Linked DNA regions of Bosea vaviloviae. The protein of the gene in region 1 interacts with the protein of each later gene in a pairwise test. Links are inferred from orthologs where the notes say so. Each region holds a gene or a part of one and is shown on either strand. Other genes may lie near its edges.

The links.
Region 2: the proteins of clpS (region 1) and dps interact in binary tests that used the Escherichia coli proteins (3 or more experiments, as listed by UniProt). The link is inferred for Bosea vaviloviae from one-to-one orthologs.

What each region holds. Positions count from the first base shown.
Region 1 is NZ_CP017147.1:4,554,078-4,559,260, forward strand. Bases 2,349-5,183 are described here. They hold clpS (ATP-dependent Clp protease adapter ClpS), read right to left. Parts: upstream 4,020-5,183; coding sequence 3,678-4,019; downstream 2,349-3,677. Other genes in these bases: clpA (ATP-dependent Clp protease ATP-binding subunit ClpA), read right to left, coding at 2,349-3,616; kdsA (3-deoxy-8-phosphooctulonate synthase), read left to right, coding at 4,318-5,183. Also shown: BHK69_RS20860 (AzlC family ABC transporter permease), read right to left, coding at 1-644; BHK69_RS20865 (hypothetical protein), read right to left, coding at 811-1,083; more of clpA, read right to left, coding at 1,088-2,348. UniProt on the Escherichia coli protein: Involved in the modulation of the specificity of the ClpAP-mediated ATP-dependent protein degradation.
Region 2 is NZ_CP017147.1:4,663,250-4,676,055, reverse strand. The notes cover bases 5,783-8,664. They hold dps (DNA starvation/stationary phase protection protein Dps), read left to right. Parts: upstream 5,783-6,914; coding sequence 6,915-7,415; downstream 7,416-8,664. Other genes in these bases: BHK69_RS21420 (valine--tRNA ligase), read left to right, coding at 7,601-8,664; BHK69_RS21430 (pyridoxamine 5'-phosphate oxidase family protein), read right to left, coding at 6,173-6,658; BHK69_RS21435 (hypothetical protein), read right to left, coding at 5,912-6,136. Outside these bases: BHK69_RS21465 (SWIM zinc finger family protein), read left to right, coding at 1-1,482; BHK69_RS21450 (protein-L-isoaspartate O-methyltransferase family protein), read left to right, coding at 2,637-3,278; BHK69_RS21445 (TolC family outer membrane protein), read left to right, coding at 3,429-4,862; BHK69_RS21440 (PopZ family protein), read left to right, coding at 5,002-5,607; more of BHK69_RS21420, read left to right, coding at 8,665-10,420; BHK69_RS21415 (alkaline phosphatase D family protein), read left to right, coding at 10,472-12,103; BHK69_RS21410 (YqaA family protein), read left to right, coding at 12,265-12,806.

The DNA.
Region 1 (5,183 bases):
CCACCGATGAAGCGGTCGCAGATCGGCGCCAGCACAAGGCCCAGCGCCATGGCTGCGATGTCACCGCGATGCCGGATGCCGGCCGCCAGCGAAACCAGGAAGAAGATCGGCGTCAGGCAGAGCAGCCCCGCCGCAAACGGAATCGGCAAGGCGTTGACGAGGTAGTAGCCCGAGAAGGTGCCGATCGAGCTGACCACCATGCAGGTATTGGCGAAGCCGAGGAAATAGGCGACGCGCTGCGGCGGCGGCACGCCAGGCAAGCGCCGCAAGCCCTCCGTCCAGGCCGTCACGGCGACATAATGCGACAGGGCAAGCTGGATCCAGATGCTCTGCCCGGGCCGGCGCAGCAAGGGCAGGATCGCGACCGTCATCGGCAGGAAGCGCAATGAGGCGAAGCCGATCGCGATCGCAATCGCGCTCCAGGCGGCGCCGGCGGCGATCGAGGCGAAGAAGATCACCTGCGACGGCCCGGCCCAGACCAGCATGGTCGACAGCACCGCGACTTCGACGGGATAGCCGACATCGCGCGCCAATGAGCCGATTCCGACGAGCCCGAAGCCGACGACCCAGGCCGGCAGCGAGAGCGCATCGCGCATGCCGGCCAGCGCCACACGCTGCCAGCTCCAGTCGGCCGATACGCTCATGAAGAGATGTGCACGCTTGCCCGATAGCCGCCGAGGACCACTCAGCCCCCACTTTCACGCGGGCGCTGCAAGCGTTCTACCCCGCACGCTGCGGCAAACCGATATCCGACGCCGCGCGGTCAGCCCTGCGTCAGCCGCAACCGGCCGATGGCCCGTAGCGAACGCCTCAGCGGCCGCCCTTCATGACGATGCCGATGAGCTCGTTGCCGAAATCGATCAACTCCTTGGGCACGCCGCCAACCGCCTTCACGCCGAGATAGATCAGGTAGCCGAAGGCCGGCACGAGAATCCAGCCCAGGATCTCCTCGAACAGCTTGCGCCGCCGCCGGCGCTGCTCGCGCTTCTCGAACCATCCGAGCTTCTGCTTGCGCGCCGGAGGCTCCGGCGCGGCTTCCGGCGCCTGCGCCAGAAGGGGGGCGGGTTTTCGCTTGAACCACACGGTCTCAGGCCTTGGTCAGAGGAACTTTCGGTACGGTCCTGACAAGACGCTGCGTCTTCGGCGCCTCGGGGGCACCGCCGGGCTTGCCAGCGGAGCCGCCTTTGGCAGGTCTCTTCGGTGATGTCGAGACCACAGGCTCGCTCGCCGCCTTGGCGCGCGGCTTGCGCTCGCGCTTCTCGCCTGCCGCCACGACGTCCTTTTCGGGCTTCGGCTTCACCGGCCCTTCCGGGAATTCGAGCCCCAGCACCTTGATGCCGGTCTCGGACTGGACCACCACGACCTTGACCGTGCCGCCATTCTTCAGGCGTCCGAACAGGACTTCGTCAGCGAGCGGCGTCTTGATCGTCTGCTGGATCAGGCGAGCCATCGGGCGGGCGCCCATTGCCTCGTCATAGCCGTTTTCGACCAGCCATTCGCGCGCCTCGTCGCTGAGTTCGATCGTGACGTTGCGATCGGCGAGCTGGGCTTCGAGCTGAAGCACGAACTTGTCGACGACGCGGGCCACGACCGTCTTCGGCAGATGGCTGAAGGAGACGACGGAATCGAGTCGGTTGCGGAACTCCGGCGCAAACAGCTTGTTGATCGCCTCGGTATCGTCGCCCTCGCGCTTCTGGCGGGTGAAGCCATAGGCGTTGCGGGCCATGTCGGCGGCACCGGCATTGGTCGTCATGATCAGGATGACGTTCCTGAAATCGACTTGCTTGCCGTTGTTGTCGGTCAATTTGCCGTGATCCATGACCTGCAACAGGATGTTGAACAGGTCGGGATGGGCCTTTTCGATCTCGTCGAGCAGCAGCACGGAATGCGGATGCTGGTCGATCTTGTCGGTCAGAAGTCCGCCCTGGTCGAAGCCGACATAGCCGGGAGGCGCGCCGATCAGCCGCGAAACGGTGTGGCGCTCCATATATTCCGACATGTCGAAGCGCACGAGTTCGACGCCCAGCGACGAGGCGAGCTGACGCGCGACCTCGGTCTTGCCGACGCCGGTCGGACCGGCGAAGAGATAGCAGCCGATCGGCTTCTCGCCGTCGCGCAGGCCGGCGCGCGCCAGCTTGATCGACGAGGACAGGGCCTCGATCGCCTTTTCCTGACCGTAAACGGTGCGCTTCAGCGTGCTCTCGAGATTGCGCAGCACCTCGGCATCGTCCTTGGAGACGGTCTTGGCCGGGATGCGCGCCATGGTCGCGATGGCGGCCTCGATCTCCTTCACGCCGATGACCTTCTTGCGCTTGCTTTCGACCACCAGCATCTGCGAAGCGCCGGTCTCGTCGATGACGTCGATCGCCTTGTCCGGCAGCTTGCGGTCATGGATGTAGCGGGCCGAGAGCTCGACCGCCGCCTTGATGGCGTCGGCCGTGTAACGCAGCTTGTGGAACTCCTCGAAATAGGGCTTCAGCCCCTTCAGGATCTCGATCGCGTCAGGAATCGACGGTTCGTTGACGTCGATCTTCTGGAAGCGGCGCACCAGCGCCCGGTCCTTCTCGAAATACTGGCGGTATTCCTTGTAGGTGGTCGAGCCGATGCAACGCAGTCCGCCGGAGGCCAAAGCCGGCTTCAGCAGATTGGAGGCGTCCATCGCGCCGCCCGAGGTCGCGCCCGCGCCGATCACCGTATGGATCTCGTCGATGAACATGATCGCCTTGGGGTGGGCCTCGATCTCCTTCATCACCTGCTTGAGGCGTTCCTCGAAATCGCCGCGATAGCGCGTACCGGCCAACAGCGTGCCCATGTCCAGCGAGAACACGGTCGCGTCCTCCAGGACCTCCGGCACCTCGCCGCGGATGATCTTGAGCGCCAGGCCCTCGGCGATGGCGGTCTTGCCGACGCCGGGTTCGCCAACCAGCAGCGGGTTGTTCTTCTGCCGGCGGCAGAGAATCTGGATGGTGCGCTGGACCTCGGCCTCGCGGCCGATCAGCGGATCGATACGGCCATCGCGCGCCTTGCGGTTGAGATTGACGCAATAGGCGTCGAGCGCGCTTTCCTTCTTCTTCTTGTCCTTGTCGGCGTCATTGCCCTGGTCGGCAGCGCGGGAATCGCGCTGCTGCTCAGGCTCCTCCTCGGCGCCGCGCACGGGCTTGGCCTCGCTCGCGCCGGGGCGCTTGGCAATGCCATGGCTGATGTAGTTGACCGCGTCGTAGCGGGTCATGTCCTGCTCCTGCAGGAAATAGGCAGCGTGGCTCTCGCGCTCGGCGAACATGGCGACGAGCACGTTTGCACCGGTCACCTCCTCGCGGCCCGAGGATTGGACGTGGATCACCGCGCGCTGGATCACGCGCTGGAAGCCCGCCGTCGGCTTGGAATCGTCACGCCCGTCGGTGACGAGGTTGGTCAGCTCCGCGTCGATGTAATCGACCAGATTGCGCCGCAGCGTGTCGAGATCGACGCTGCAGGCGCGCATGACCGCCGCCGCGTCCTGGTCGTCGACCAGGGCGAGCAGGAGATGTTCCAGCGTGGCATATTCGTGGTGGCGTTCATTGGCGAGGGCAAGAGCCCGGTGAAGCGCCTGTTCGAGACTGCGCGAGAAACTCGGCACGGATAGCGCTCCTATTCCGATGTCAGAGGTGAGACCGAATCCAGATCGTCCAAACGCAAGGCTACTTCTTCTCCATCACGCATTGCAGCGGGTGCATGTGCTTGCGTGCAAGATCCATGACGAGTGTCACCTTGGTCTCGGCGACCTCGTATGTGAAGACACCGCATTCGCCGACGCCGTTCTGATGCACATGCATCATGATCAGCGTCGCCTCGGCGCGGTCCTTGTTGAAGAAGCGTTCGAGAACGTGAACGACGAACTCCATCGGCGTGTAGTCGTCGTTCAGCAGCAGCACCCGGTAGAGATTGGGCTTGCGCGTCCGCGTCCGCGTCAGGACCGCGGTCCCTGTCCCGTCCCGGCCGCCATCTGACGGCGCGTTGGGGCGCTTGGGGCGCTCGACCATCTCGGCGGACGAACGTGGCACAATCACGGCGCGCCGATCCCTGTCGCCCCTTGCCTCACCCGTCATCGTCGCTGCTGTTCTCAAGATCGTTTCCCGGCGTTCCCACCCGACATAATGCTTCGTCCGCGAATTTACAGACCTCGCGGCTGCTTCGCCAGTCCGTTTGGCGCGATGCCTCCCAAGATTGCGGTGCAAGACAGCCTTGCCAGTGCAGACAGCTCTCGCTTGACCCACCCACGCCCCGGACCTAAGCCCGGCGGGTATCCTCGCCCAGGAACCTTGCCCAGGAATCGTGTCCATGACCGCCAACGCCATCGTCAGCATCGGCACCGACCTCGCCCGGCCGGTGCGTTTCGGCAACAGCCTGCCGCTTTCGCTGATCGCCGGCCCCTGCCAGATGGAAAGCCGCGAGCATGCGCTCGAGATGGCCTTCGCCCTGAAGGAAATCTCGGAACGCCTGGACATCGGCATCGTCTTCAAGACCTCGTTCGACAAGGCCAACCGCACCAGCGCCCGGGGCCAGCGCGGCATGGGCCTCGACGCCGCCCTGCCCGTCTTCGCCGAGATCCGCGAGCGCACCGGCTTGCCCGTCCTGACCGATGTGCATGAAGCAAGCCAATGCGCCGCCGTCGCCGAAGTCGTCGACGTGCTGCAGATCCCGGCCTTTCTCTGCCGCCAGACCGATCTCCTCGTCGCGGCGGCCAGGACCGGCCGTGTCGTCAACGTCAAGAAGGGCCAGTTCCTGGCGCCATGGGACATGGTCAATGTCGCCGCCAAGATCACCGAGAGCGGCAATCCCAACGTCATGCTGACCGAGCGCGGCGCCTCCTTCGGCTACAACACGCTGGTCTCCGACATGCGAGCCCTGCCGATCATGGCCGAGATCGGCGCGCCGGTGATCTTCGACGCCACCCATTCGGTGCAGCAGCCGGGCGGCAAGGGTTCTTCCTCCGGCGGGCAGCGCGAATTCGTGCCGGTGCTAGCCCGGGCCGCCGTCGCCGTCGGAGTCGCCGGCGTCTTCATCGAGACCCATCCCGATCCGGACAAGGCCCCCTCGGACGGCCCCAACATGGTACCGCTCGCCGACTTCCCTGCGCTGATCGCAGAGCTGCAAGGCTTTGACCTGCTTGCCAAGGCACGCGCCTTGCCTACGCTGGCTTATGT
Region 2 (12,806 bases), 110 kb from region 1 along the record:
CCTGCTCGGCGCAAGGCATTGCATGCCGCCGCGCTGATACTGGTGCGCCAGGCCGCAGGCGTGATGGTAAGCGAATCTTCAGCCGAAGCCGAAAAAGCACCGGCAGGCGCGGACGAAGCCTTCCTCACCGAAGTCCGTGATGCACTGGCAGATGCTTGCCGCAATGGCCTCGCGCTGGCGCCGCTAATGCTGGAGGAGCGGCTGTTCACCCTTTCTGTCTCCTCGCGGGCTGAGTCGTTGCCGCGCCTGAGTGCGATGTTGCGCGGCATTGCGCGCATGCTGCGTGAGCGTCGGACGCGAGATTTCCGCTTCGATCCCGATGCGTGCCTTGGCGCCATTGCCGCCGCGGACGCGCTCGCTCGCGCGCTGCCGGTCGCCAGCGATCCCGGACGGCGTGCAGGGCTGATCGGATCGGTTCGTCAGGCCTATGACGAAATTGGGCCGCTTCACCTCTACGGCGCTAGCGGCGAAACCTGGCGGGCGGAAGGCGGTGCGAGGGGTGTGACGGCCTATTTCTACGATCCTGCATGCGACCGCTGGTTCACCGCATCGCTGGCGCGCGGTGTGGGCCAGGACCCATTCTTCGATCCGAGACATGCCTTTACTTCGGAAGCTCTCTGGGGCGGGCAGACGCTCGCCGGCCTGTCGCGAGCCGAATTTCGGTTCGATAGCATTGCAGGATCGCCCGCAGGCCGTCTTTCGGCGAGCACGGCGAGCCGGCCGGACATATCCGGCGCCAGCACGCTGTCCCCCGACTGGGCTTGCGCATTCGATCGCTGGGATTTGCTCGCCGAACGTTTGCGAAGCCGGCTTGTCGGGAGCCTGGCAGCGCCCGCTGCCGCGTTGGAGCCGGTCGTGCTTTGGCCCAGGCGAACCGGGAGGCCCTGGTTCGACGATCTTACCCAGCAACTGCACTGGCCTCTCGAGGACCGGGGCGGGCAGTGGCTTGCTGTGTCGCTAGGCAACGACCCGGATCGCCCCGCGCACTTCGATCACCTGGCGTCTGTGGCGTTTCGCCCTGGCTTCAGCGGTGCCGTCATTGTCGCAGCATCCATCACGGGAACCGCGTTCGAACTCCGCCCGATGGCGCTCTTCGACGAGAATGGCGTGCGCTCGCTCGACTTCGAGGAAGCCCGAACCCCTAAACGCAGCTTCTCGGATTTCCTCCAAACATACTCGAGGCACACCCGCAGCGCACCGGTTCCTTACGCCAAGCCGGCTGGCATCTCGCTTCTGGCAAAAGCAGCGACTGAGCTAACGGGAATCTCCGAAACAGGCTGTCGAGCTATCAGTCGTTCCGGCAGCCAGCGCCTTGCCGAAATCTGTGCCCAGGCGGAACGGATTGGTTTGGGGACAGTCGCAGGAGCCTTGGCGCAGCTCGCCGCCGCCGACGGCCCACTGGCGAGCCAGGTTCTGATCAGTCGCTACATCATCGATCAGATGCGAGCACAGCTAACAACGCTGCCGATGCTGCGGCTCTGAACCGGAACGGCGAGGTTCAGCGAGATATCCCCGAAGGTCGGGTTTCCAGGCCCATATGGAGGTTGCCTAGCTAACGGATGATTTGCGGTGCTGTGCAGGCAAGGCAGCGCTCGGCGCCCTTCATTGGGCTCTTGAGCAATAAAGCCCGCAGAGAAGCTTGTCGTATAGGACGTCTCAAAGACGCCTTCGGGCGGAGTGGTTCTGGTGATCCGACTTTGTTATTAAGTCGGTATTTACGAGTATTTCTGCTCTATTTTCGCCGAATCTACGCTCGGTCTTTTTTGGTCGAAAATTTCTGCATTGATTACATCTGGAATCATCGAAAGGATAAATTCAAGGCGTTCGAGAGGAGGACGCCGCGAGGAGAAGGAAAGATTTGCGCATATGGGCCCGAGTCACCGCAGGTGATGGAATGGTCGGGCTGATTGCGTGGGCTGCGCTAAAAGCCGATCCGCTGCTCCAACCAGGAGTAACGGAGCGTTGCGGACTAGGGCAGATCGTAGGAATGGCGGCAATATCGTAGGCGCGGCGCTCCGCCGTCCCACCATGTGAGACGACTGGCTCCCGGAGCAGGATTCGAACCTGCGACCAATCGATTAACAGTCGATTGCTCTACCGCTGAGCTATCCGGGATCAGTGGCCGCCGTATACCCATGCCACCGGGACCGCGCAAGCCCTTTGCGACGAAGTTGGCGGGAAAACGTCGGCTCACCAATTTGCCTTGGGGTCATCCAGCGCGGCTTGGCGAGGATGGGTTGCGGCCTAGCCCGGCATGTGGTTATACGCCGTGCAAGATGTCTCGCCAGCGCGGACATCGGGAAGGCCTCGTGGCGGAGTGGTTACGCAGAGGACTGCAAATCCTTGCACCCCGGTTCGATTCCGGGCGAGGCCTCCAATTTCCCCGATCATATCGATGTCATGAGATGCGGGTCCACTCCGGTGGGCGCGGTGTCCTCGTGGCGTCACGCCGCGATGGCGTCATATCCTCCTCGTGTCTTGCCTTTTGAGAGTCTTGCCTTTTGACGCGGCCTCGAACAAAAGCTGTCGGATCGGTCGATAGGCTTGGCTCGGGCCCCGGGCCATGGCGTATCGGCCCGCTTTCGACAACGCCGGCCGCGAGTCGCCGGCCTGATCGCAGACGGAGATTTCGGGACATGGACAGTTTCGCCGCGCTGCGCCGCATGATGGTCGATTGCCAATTGCGCACCTATGACATCACCGACCGGAGCGTCCTGGCGGCGGCCGATACGGTGCCGCGCGAGGCCTTCCTGCCCGATACGCTGTCATACTTGGCCTATCTCGACCAATCCGTGCCGCTGCCCGGCACGGGGAGGGCGCTGATGACGCCGATGGTCGTGATCCGCATGATCCAGACGCTTGCCTTGCAGCCCGGCGAGGCCGCGCTCGAATATGGCGGCGGCACGGGCTATGGCGCAGCCGTGATGGCGAGCATGGGCGCGGTCGCGACGCTCTGGGAGCCGGATGCCGAGGCTGCCGCCCTGGCCGGCCCGGCCCTGAAACGGGCCGATGCCGGCGCGGTTGCGCTGGCGAACAAGCGCCCCGCCGACCACAGCTTCGACGTGATTCTGGTCGGCGGCGCCTGCGAGACCGGGCCTGATGAACTTTTCTCTTTGTTGCGCGATGGCGGCCGGCTCGTAGCGGTCGAGGGGTTCGGGCGCGCCGCACGGGTAAAACTCTATCAGAAATCGGGGGAAATCGTTTCGGGGCGGCCGGTTTTCGATGCTGCAGCGCCGATTCTGGCGGAATTCCGCAAGGCGCCGGCTTTTGTTTTCTGAACGGCAGGTGTCGCATTTTTGCGGCAGTGCGAAGCGGAAACCCGCTCTGCAACCAAGCCGGCGTTGGCGCGTGCCTCGGTTCCGGCTATGTAGGATTCTTAAAATTATGCCGAGGCTGGGGCGATGCCTGGGCGTGACAGCAGTCCGCACATGAGGCGTCCGGTGACAAGACAGAAGTTCGATAAGAAGTCGGTTGAGTTCGGTGCCGCGGCGTTGATCGCCGTCGCCTTGCTGTTCGGGGGCGTTGCCGGCGCCAGCGCGCAGACCATGGATGCGGCGCTGTCGCGGGCCTATTCGGGCAACCCGACGCTGAATTCGCAGCGCGCTTCGCTGCGGGCGACGAACGAGAACGTGCCGCAGGCGCTCTCCGGCTATCGGCCGAGGATCACGGCCTCGGCCGATATCGGCGCGAGCATTACCGAGAGCGACATTCCCGCCAAGAACTCGACGAGCGGCTTTCACAACAACTCGCTCAGCCGGCTCGGCCCGCGCGGCGGCGGCGTGCAGGTCGACCAGAACATCTTCGACAGCGGCAAGACGCGCAGCTCCGTCAGCCAGGCCGAATCGCTGGTGCTGGGCGCCCGCGCGACGCTGCGCAATACCGAGCAGAACGTCCTGCTCGATGCCGCGACCTCCTATATGAACGTGCTGCGCGACACCGCGATCCTGAATCTCAACCGCAACAACGTTGAGGTCCTGGAAGAGCAGCTGCGCCAGACCCGCGACCGCTTTCAGGTCGGCGAAGTGACGCGTACCGACGTGGCGCAGGCCGAGGCGCGCCTGTCGGCGTCGCAGTCGCAGGCGATTCTCGCCGAATCGAACCTCAAGACCTCGATCGCGCGCTTCCGCCAGAATGTCGGGATCGAGCCCAAGCAGCTCGCGCCGGGACGGCCGATCGAGAATCTGCTGCCGAAAACGCTGCCCGCCGCGCTCAATGTCGCGCTGACCGGGCATCCCTCGATCATCGCCTCGCTGCATGGCGTCGATGCCGCTGAATTGCTGGTCAAGGTCACGGAGGCGGACCTCTACCCGACCTTCGGCGTGCGCGGCGTCGTCCAGCAGCGTTATGATTCGACCTTTTTCGGCGACAACCGGACCAGCGCCAGCGTCGTCGGCACGCTGACCGTGCCGATCTATGAGGGCGGCCAGGTCTATTCGCGGACGCGGCAGGCCAAGGAGACGGCCGGCCAGCGCCGGATCGATGTCGATACGCAGCGCGATACGGTGCGCGCGGCGGTAGTTTCGGCCTGGGGCGGTCTCGAGGCGGCCAAGGCGCAGATCATCGCGGCCCAAGCGCAGGTGCAGGCGGCCGAGACCGCGCTGTCTGGCGTGCGCGAGGAGGCCAAGGTCGGCCAGCGCACCACGCTCGACGTGCTCAACGCGCAGCAGGAACTCGTCAGCGCCCGCTCGACCCTGGTCACGGCGCAGCGCGACCGTGTCGTCGCCTCCTATTCGGTGCTTTCGGCGGTCGGCCGGCTTTCGTCCGAAACGCTGAAACTCAAGACCGAGACCTATGATGCGCGCAAGCATTATGACCAGGTCAAGGGCTTGCTCTGGGGCACCCAGACGCCGGACGGGCGCTGAGTCAGAATAACAACAGCGGGCATTTCTCTTGTGGGCGGCTGAAAAGCCGCCTTGCCCGGGCGGCTCTGCGTGAAATACTCAAGGCTGGAGCGGCGTTGATTCTATCGACGCGCCTGGTGTCGAGTGGTCCGGACCCAAGATGAGCGCGCAACCGAAGCCCAGCGAACCGTCGATGGAGGAAATCCTTGCCTCCATTCGTCGGATCATCTCGGATGACGAGGCCAAGCCTGCCGAGGCGCCGCCTCCTGCCGTAACGGACGGGGACGACGAATTGAAGGCGCTGCTCGCTGGCGCGAGCGCCGTGTCGGCCGCCGATGACGACGTGCTCGATCTCGGGGCCGAAGCCAATCTGATCGCCGCGCCCGAACCGGAGCCGCCGGCCGAGGCCCAGGCGGAATCCAGCGATATCGACTTCCTCGAGGCCGCGGAACCGGCCGCGACAGCCGAGCCGGAACCCGTCTTGCCGCAGGCTTTCGTGCCGCCTCCGGCTCCGCCGCCTGCTGCGTCCGCGCCGTCCTTCGACATGGCTCAGCTGCTCTCCGACCAGACGAGTTCGGCGGTCACCAGCGCCTTCGGCCAGCTTGCCCATACGGTTTTGTCCAACAACGCCCGCACGTTGGAGGATCTGGTAAAGGATATGCTGAAACCGATGCTGAAGAGCTGGCTCGACGACAACCTGCCGACCATGGTCGAGCGGCTGGTGCGCGCCGAGATCGAGCGCGTGGCGCGCGGCGGCCGCAACTGAGCCGGTTTTGGGAATTTCGCGAGCCCTCATCCTGAGAGGCAGGCCCGAAAAGAACCCAAAGATTTCAATGGCTCTGTCCTGACCATCTCCGCGCCGTCATTCCGGGCGTAGCGAAGCGGAGACCGGAATCCATCGTAGAGTTCGGTGGCCTCCGATGGATTCCGGATCTGCGCCGCTGACGCGGCTTGCCGGAATGACGGCGCAGGGGGATGGTTCAGGAGACTCCCGAACCATCTGGAGCATCCTTCGAGGCGCCGCTTCGCGCTCCTCGGGATGAGGGCTGGAATGTCCAAATAGAGGGCTCTCAGCCCCGCGTGGCGCGGCGCCTCGCGGGCGCGGTCTGAAGCCGTGCGAACGCGCCTTCCGAGTGCAGCTTCTTGTAGACGAGGCTGCCGAGCATCAGGGCCAGCGTCGGCGTGCCGAGCCGCGCGACCAGCATCGCGATGCCGATGGTGACGGGGCGGGAATAGCGGCCTGCCGCTGCTTCGGCCGCGAACCAGGCGCCGAGCGCGTGGACGAAAAACTTCATCGCAATTGTTCCCTTCGCGTTCCCTTGCTGCAATGGTCAGAGGACCACTTTGCGATTATCGCCGAGATTGGGCTTCGAGCCCGAGATCGCGGCTGCCGCCATCTTCACTGTCGTGACGATCTTGCCGGGACTGTCCCAGAACTCGGCCATGGCCGGCCTGACGCGCAGGACGCGGATATTGGGATCGTCCTTGCTCTCCCAGAACGCCCTTGCAGCGATTGACCAGAGTTCGCCGATCTTGCGGCGGTCGTCGAGCATGTTGGCCGTGCCGGTCACAGAGACAAAGCGATAGCCGCCATTGTCGGCAAAGGTCAGGCAGACATTGTCGTTGATCTCGACCTCGTCGTCCTTGTGATTGCGGGCGTCGGTCAGGAAGTAGATCGCATCCTCGTCGCGGGCGGCATGGGCGCTCATCGGCCGCGAGCGCAACTCGTCACTTGAGCCGTCATGAGTCACCAGCATGCACAGCCCGATATCGTCGATCAGCGTCCAGGCGCGATCTTGGTCGGTGTGATGGGTCATGGGACATTCTCCTGTCGTTCACGTTCTCAACGGGTGGACGCTGCAACAGTTCCTTCCCTCCCTTTTCGCGACGCCCTGCCGTCTCCATCCTGGGAACGAGAACCTGGGGAACGCGAAGCGCCCTCGCGCGTATCTTGAGCCAAGGTCCCGACCAGATTTTTCCTCTGCCAGATCTTTTCCGCGGGCAGGTCTTTTCCGCTGGCAGGCCTTTTCCTCTGGCAGGCCTGCCGCAGATGACCGCATCGAGGATATCGCCATGAAGAAGCCTGTCTCCAAGATCAACTTAGCCTCGAAGATCGACCTGACCTCGAACACCAAGACCGAGGTGATCAGCCTGCTGAATGAGCGTCTCGCCGATGGAATCGACCTCGCGCTGGTGACGAAGCAGGCGCATTGGAACCTGAAAGGGCCGGGTTTCATCGGCATCCACTTGATGCTCGACGGCTTCCGCAAGGATCTCGACGAACATGTCGACACGGTCGCCGAGCGCATCGCCCAGCTCGGCGGCATCGCGCTGGGCACCACGCAGACGACTGCCGCGGCCACCACGCTGAAAGCCTATCCGACCGACATCATCGCGGTCGGCGATCATCTCGCCGCACTGATCGAGCGCTATGCCGCGACCGCCAATCTGGTGCGCGCGGCGATCGACAAGATCGATGAGGCGGGCGACGCCGGCACCGCCGACCTGCTGACGGACTATTCGCGCATGCTCGACAAGGCTTTATGGTTCCTGCAGTCCAATGCCGCGGCCTGATGCGGCATCGTGATCGATCGAGGAGGTCGATGCGCAGGCCTTGTTGGACGCGCAGGCCTTGTTGGACACATAGGCCTTGCTTGACGCGCAGGCCTTGCTTGGGCTCTTAAGTCCTCCGACCTTTTTGGCCTTTGATTTTCACGGCCGGGGCGTGCTCCCCGGCCTTTTTGCGTTCGAGCGAAGCGATGATGGACAAGACATTCGAGCCGGCGACCGTCGAGGCGCGCGTCAGCGCGGCATGGGAGAAGGCCGACGCCTTCAAGGCCGGGCGTGGGGCTGCGCCGGGCGCCGAACCCTATTGCATCGTGATTCCGCCGCCCAACGTCACCGGCTCCTTGCATATGGGCCATGCGCTCAACAACACGCTGCAGGATGCGCTCTGCCGCTTCGAGCGCATGCGCGGCAAGGACGTGCTCTGGCAGCCGGGCACCGACCATGCCGGCATCGCCACGCAGATGGTGGTCGAGCGCAAGCTGTCGGCCGAGCGCAACATCTCCCGCCGCGACATGAGCCGCGAGGACTTCCTGAAGGAGGTCTGGGCCTGGAAAGCCGAATCCGGCGGCACGATCGTCAACCAGCTGAAGCGCCTGGGCGCCTCCTGCGACTGGTCGCGCGAACGCTTCACCATGGATGAGGGCCTGAGCCAGGCCGTGCTCAAGGTCTTCGTCGCCTTGCACAAGCAGGGGCTGATCTATCGCGCCAAGCGCCTGGTGAACTGGGATCCGAAGTTCCAGACCGCGATCTCCGATCTCGAGGTCGTCCAGGTCGAGAAATCCGGCTCGTTCAAATGGGAGCGGGGCGGGGAGGAGGCCTTCGATTCCGCCAAGCTTGAGAAGGTGCTGAACCGCGATCCGGGCGGGCATCTCTACTATTTCAACTACCCGCTTGAAGGCGTCGCCTATGATGCCGACGACGCCTCGACCTTCATCACGGTGGCGACGACGCGGCCCGAGACCATGCTGGGCGATACTGGCGTCGCGGTGCACCCCGAGAACGAAAAGCTCGGCCATCTGATCGGTAGGAATGTGGTGCTGCCGCTGGTTGGGCGCATCATCCCGATCTTCGGTGACGACTATGCCGATCCGGAGAAGGGCACGGGCGCAGTCAAGATCACCCCGGCGCATGACTTCAACGATTTCGAGGTCGGCAAGCGCCATAAGCTCGACGTCGTCAACATCCTCGATGGCGAGGCCCGGGTCCTGCTTGCCGACAATGCCGATTTCCTTGCCGGCTCAGTGCCGGCGAGCGAGACGCTGGCGCTGCACGGCCTCGATCGCTTTGCCGCGCGCAAGCGCGTCGTCGTACTGATGGCCGAGCGCGGCTTCCTCGCCAAGGTCGAGCCGCATGGCCACACCGTGCCGCATGGCGACCGCTCGGATGTCGTGATCGAGCCCTGGCTGACCGACCAGTGGTATGTCGACGTCAAGCCATTGGCGCAGCGCTCGCTGAAGGCGGTTCGCGACGGTCGCACCAAGTTCACGCCGGAAAGCTGGACCAAGGTCTATTACGACTGGCTGGAGAATATCGAGCCCTGGTGCGTCTCGCGCCAGCTCTGGTGGGGCCATCAGATCCCGGTCTGGTACGGGCCCGATGGCGAGGTGTTCGTGGCGGAATCGGAGGTCGAGGCGCAAGCGCTGGCGCTCGGCCATTACGGCGGCACGGTCGAGCTCATCCGCGACGAGGACGTGCTCGACACCTGGTTCTCCTCGGCGCTGTGGCCGTTCTCGACCCTGGGTTGGCCCGAGGATACCGCCGAGCTCAAGCGCTATTACCCGACCGCGACGCTCGTCACCGCCTTCGACATCATCTTCTTCTGGGTCGCCCGGATGATGATGATGGGCCTCAACTTCATGGACGAGGTGCCGTTCAAGGACGTCTATATCCACGCCATCGTTCGCGACGAGAAGGGCGCGAAGATGTCGAAGTCGAAGGGCAACGTCATCGACCCGCTGACGATCGTCGATCAATACGGCGCCGATGCCTTGCGCTTCACCTTGGCCGCGATGGCGGCTCAGGGGCGCGACATCAAGCTCTCGACCGCGCGCGTCGAAGGCTACCGCAACTTCGCGACGAAGATCTGGAACGCGGCGCGCTTCGCCGAATTGAATGGCTGCGCCCGAGCGGACGGTTTCGACCCGGCCAAGGTGAAGCAGCCGCTCAATCGCTGGATCCTGAGCGAGGCGGCGCGTGCCGCCGATGAGATCGCCGCCGGCATTCCGAGCTTCAAGTTCAACGAGGCGGCGGCCGCGGCCTATCGCTTCACCTGGGGCCAGTTCTGTGACTGGTATCTCGAGCTCGCCAAGCCCGTGCTGCAGGGCGAGGGCGTCGATCCCGCCGAGAAGGCCGAGACGCAAGCGACGGTCGCGCATGTCATCGACCTGATCTGCCAGCTGCTGCACCCCTTCATGCCCTTCCTCACCGAGGAGCTCTGGGCGCAGAAGGCGGGCGAGGGCGCTCCGCGCAAGCTTACTTCGGGCGATGACGCCCTGGTCTGCCTGACGCATTGGCCCGATCTCGCGGCGCTGCGCGATGCGGCGGCCGAGGCCGAGATCGGCTTCGTCGTCGATCTGATCTCGGACATCCGCTCGGTGCGCTCGGAGGTCAATGTGCCGGCGGGCACGCAGGCGCCGCTCGTCCTGGTCAAGGCCTCGGCCGCGACGCGGGCGACGATCGAGAGCTGGCGGCCGATGATCGAGCGCTTGGCGCGCGTTTCCGAGATCGCCTTCGCGGAGACCGCGCCGGCGCAATCGGCGCAGATCATCGTGCGCGGCGAGGTCGCGGCGCTGCCGCTTGCCGGCATCATCGATCTCGATGTCGAGCGGGTGCGCCTGACCAAGGAGATGGCCAAGCTCGACCAGGACATCGCGGTGGTCGACAAGAAGCTCGGCAATCCCGACTTCATGGCCCGCGCGCCCGAGGAGGTTGTCGAGGAGAATTTGGAGCGCAAGGCCGTGGCGCAAGCACGCAAACTCAAGATCGCCGAGGCGCTGACGCGGCTGTCATAGGCTTGCCGCGAAGGGGCGGGTAGTCTCCGGAGCGATCCCCCGGAGACAGCCATGTTTCGTCTCGATTCCTTCGGTCGGCTCGACCCGGACGACTTCGTCACGGCCGCTGGCACGCCCTCGCGCCGGCTGCTGCTGAAGGGGTTGGCGGCGTCGGGCCTGTTGCTGGCGAGCGGGCCGGCGCTTGCGCAGCGCCTCTGGACCAACCCTGTCTTCAAGGCCGATCCGTTTTCGCTCGGCATCGCCTCGGGCGATCCCGCGGCGGACGGCTTCGTGATCTGGACCAGGCTTGCCCCCGAGCCATTGACTGAGCATGGCGGCATGCCGATGCGCGCCGTCGAGGTGGCCTGGGAGGTCGCCGCCGACGAGGCCTTCGCACAGGTCATTCAGCACGGCACAGGCCTGGCGCGGCCGGAACTCGGCCATGCCGTCCATGTCGAGGTCGCGGGGCTCGCGCCGGACAGAGCTTATTTCTACCGCTTCAGCTGTGGCGGGGTGCGAAGCGCGGTCGGACGCGGCCGGACCTTTCCTCCTGCGGGCTCTGCCGTGGCGCGCCTGGATTTCGGCGTGCTCGGCTGCCAGCGCTACGAGGACGGCTTCTTCACCGCCTTCCGCCATGCCGCGGCGGAGCGCTTCGATTTTATTTTCCACTACGGCGACTACATCTACGAATATCGGACCATCCGCCCGGGCGACCGCCAGTTGCCCGTAGCGCGCATGATGCCCGGCGAGCCCGATGAGATCTACGCGCTCGGCGACTACCGCCGCCGCTATGCGCTCTACAAGCTCGACGCCGACCTCCAGGCGGCGCATGCCTCGGCGCCCTGGCTCGTCTCCTTCGACGACCATGAGGTCGACAATAATTGGGCCGGCCTCGTCTCCGAGGAGCAGGGTGTGCCGCCCGAGCTCTTCGCCTTGCGCCGTGCCGCCGCCTTCCAGGCCTGGTATGAGCACATGCCGCTGCGCCGCTCGGCCATTCCCAATGGGCCCAACATCCAGGCTTATCGCCGCTTCCGCTATGGCGACCTCGCCCAGATCGAGGTGCTCGACACCCGCCAGTTCCGCTCCGACCAGCCCTGTGGCGATGGCTGGCAGAGCCATTGCGCGGATGCACGGAGGCCCGAGAACACGATGCTGGGCGCTGCGCAGGAGGCCTGGCTGGATGAAGGTTTGCGAGCCTCCCGCGCCCGCTGGAACGTGCTGGCGCAGCAGGTCATGATGATGCGTCTCGATCGCGAGGCCGATCCCGGCGCTTCAAGCGTCCACATGGACAAATGGGATGGCGCGGTCGCGGCCCGCCAGCGTGTGTTCGACAGCCTGAGCGAGGCCCGTATCGCCAATGCCGTGGTGCTGACCGGCGACATCCATCAGAACTGGGCCGGTGAGCTGAAGGCGAATTTCGACGATCCGGCTTCGAAAGCGGTCGGCGTCGAATTCGTCGCGACTTCGATCAGCTCGGGCGGCGATGGCGCGGCGATGACCCGCAGCGGCGAGACCCGGCTCAGGAAGAATCCGCATCTGCGCTATTTCAACAATCAGCGCGGCTATATGCGTCATTCCGTCACGAATGAGCGCTGGCAGGCCGATTACCGTGTGCTCGACAAGGTGACGACTGCTGAGGCGCCCGTCACGACGGCGGCGAGCTTCGTTGTCGAGGCGGGAAAGCCCGGGCTGAAGCCGGCGTGAGAGCGACAGCCGCCGCTGCGCGGTCATGAAGCCGTCTTCAAATTGACGTTACCGTAAGACAACTCTGGCAATCTTCCGCGGACAGGCTTAGATGCGCGCCGGGCGCAAGCCCGCCATGCGCTCGATGCCGTCATTAACCCAGGACCGGTTGCTCTTACGCCATGCTCAAACGAGCCTATGATTGGTGCGTTTCCTATGCGTCCCACCCTGCCGCCCCCTGGCTCCTCTTCGCGCTGACTTTCGTCGAAAGTTCCGTCAGCCCGTTGCCGCCGATCCCGCTCTTGCTGCCGATGTGCATCGCCAGGCCCGACCGCGCCTGGTTCTATGCCGGCGTCTGTTCGCTCGGCGCGGTGCTGGGCGGCTATCTCGGCTACGCCATCGGCGCGCTGCTCTACGATTCGGTCGGTTCCTGGCTGATCGGCATCTACGGCCTGCAGGACAAGGCCGCCCAGTTGATCTCGACTTCGCAGGACTACTGGTTCTGGGTGCTGGTCACCAAGGGGCTGACGCCGATCCCGTTCAAGATCGTCACGATCATGTCGGGCTTCCTGCATTTCGACATCTGGAAGTTCACCATCGGCATGGTGGTCTCGCGCGTCACCTTCTTCATGATGATCGCGCTGGCGCTGCGCTTCTATGGCGACGACATCCGCATCTTCATCGAGAAGCATCTGCCGCTGGTGGCGATCGGACTGCTCGTTGT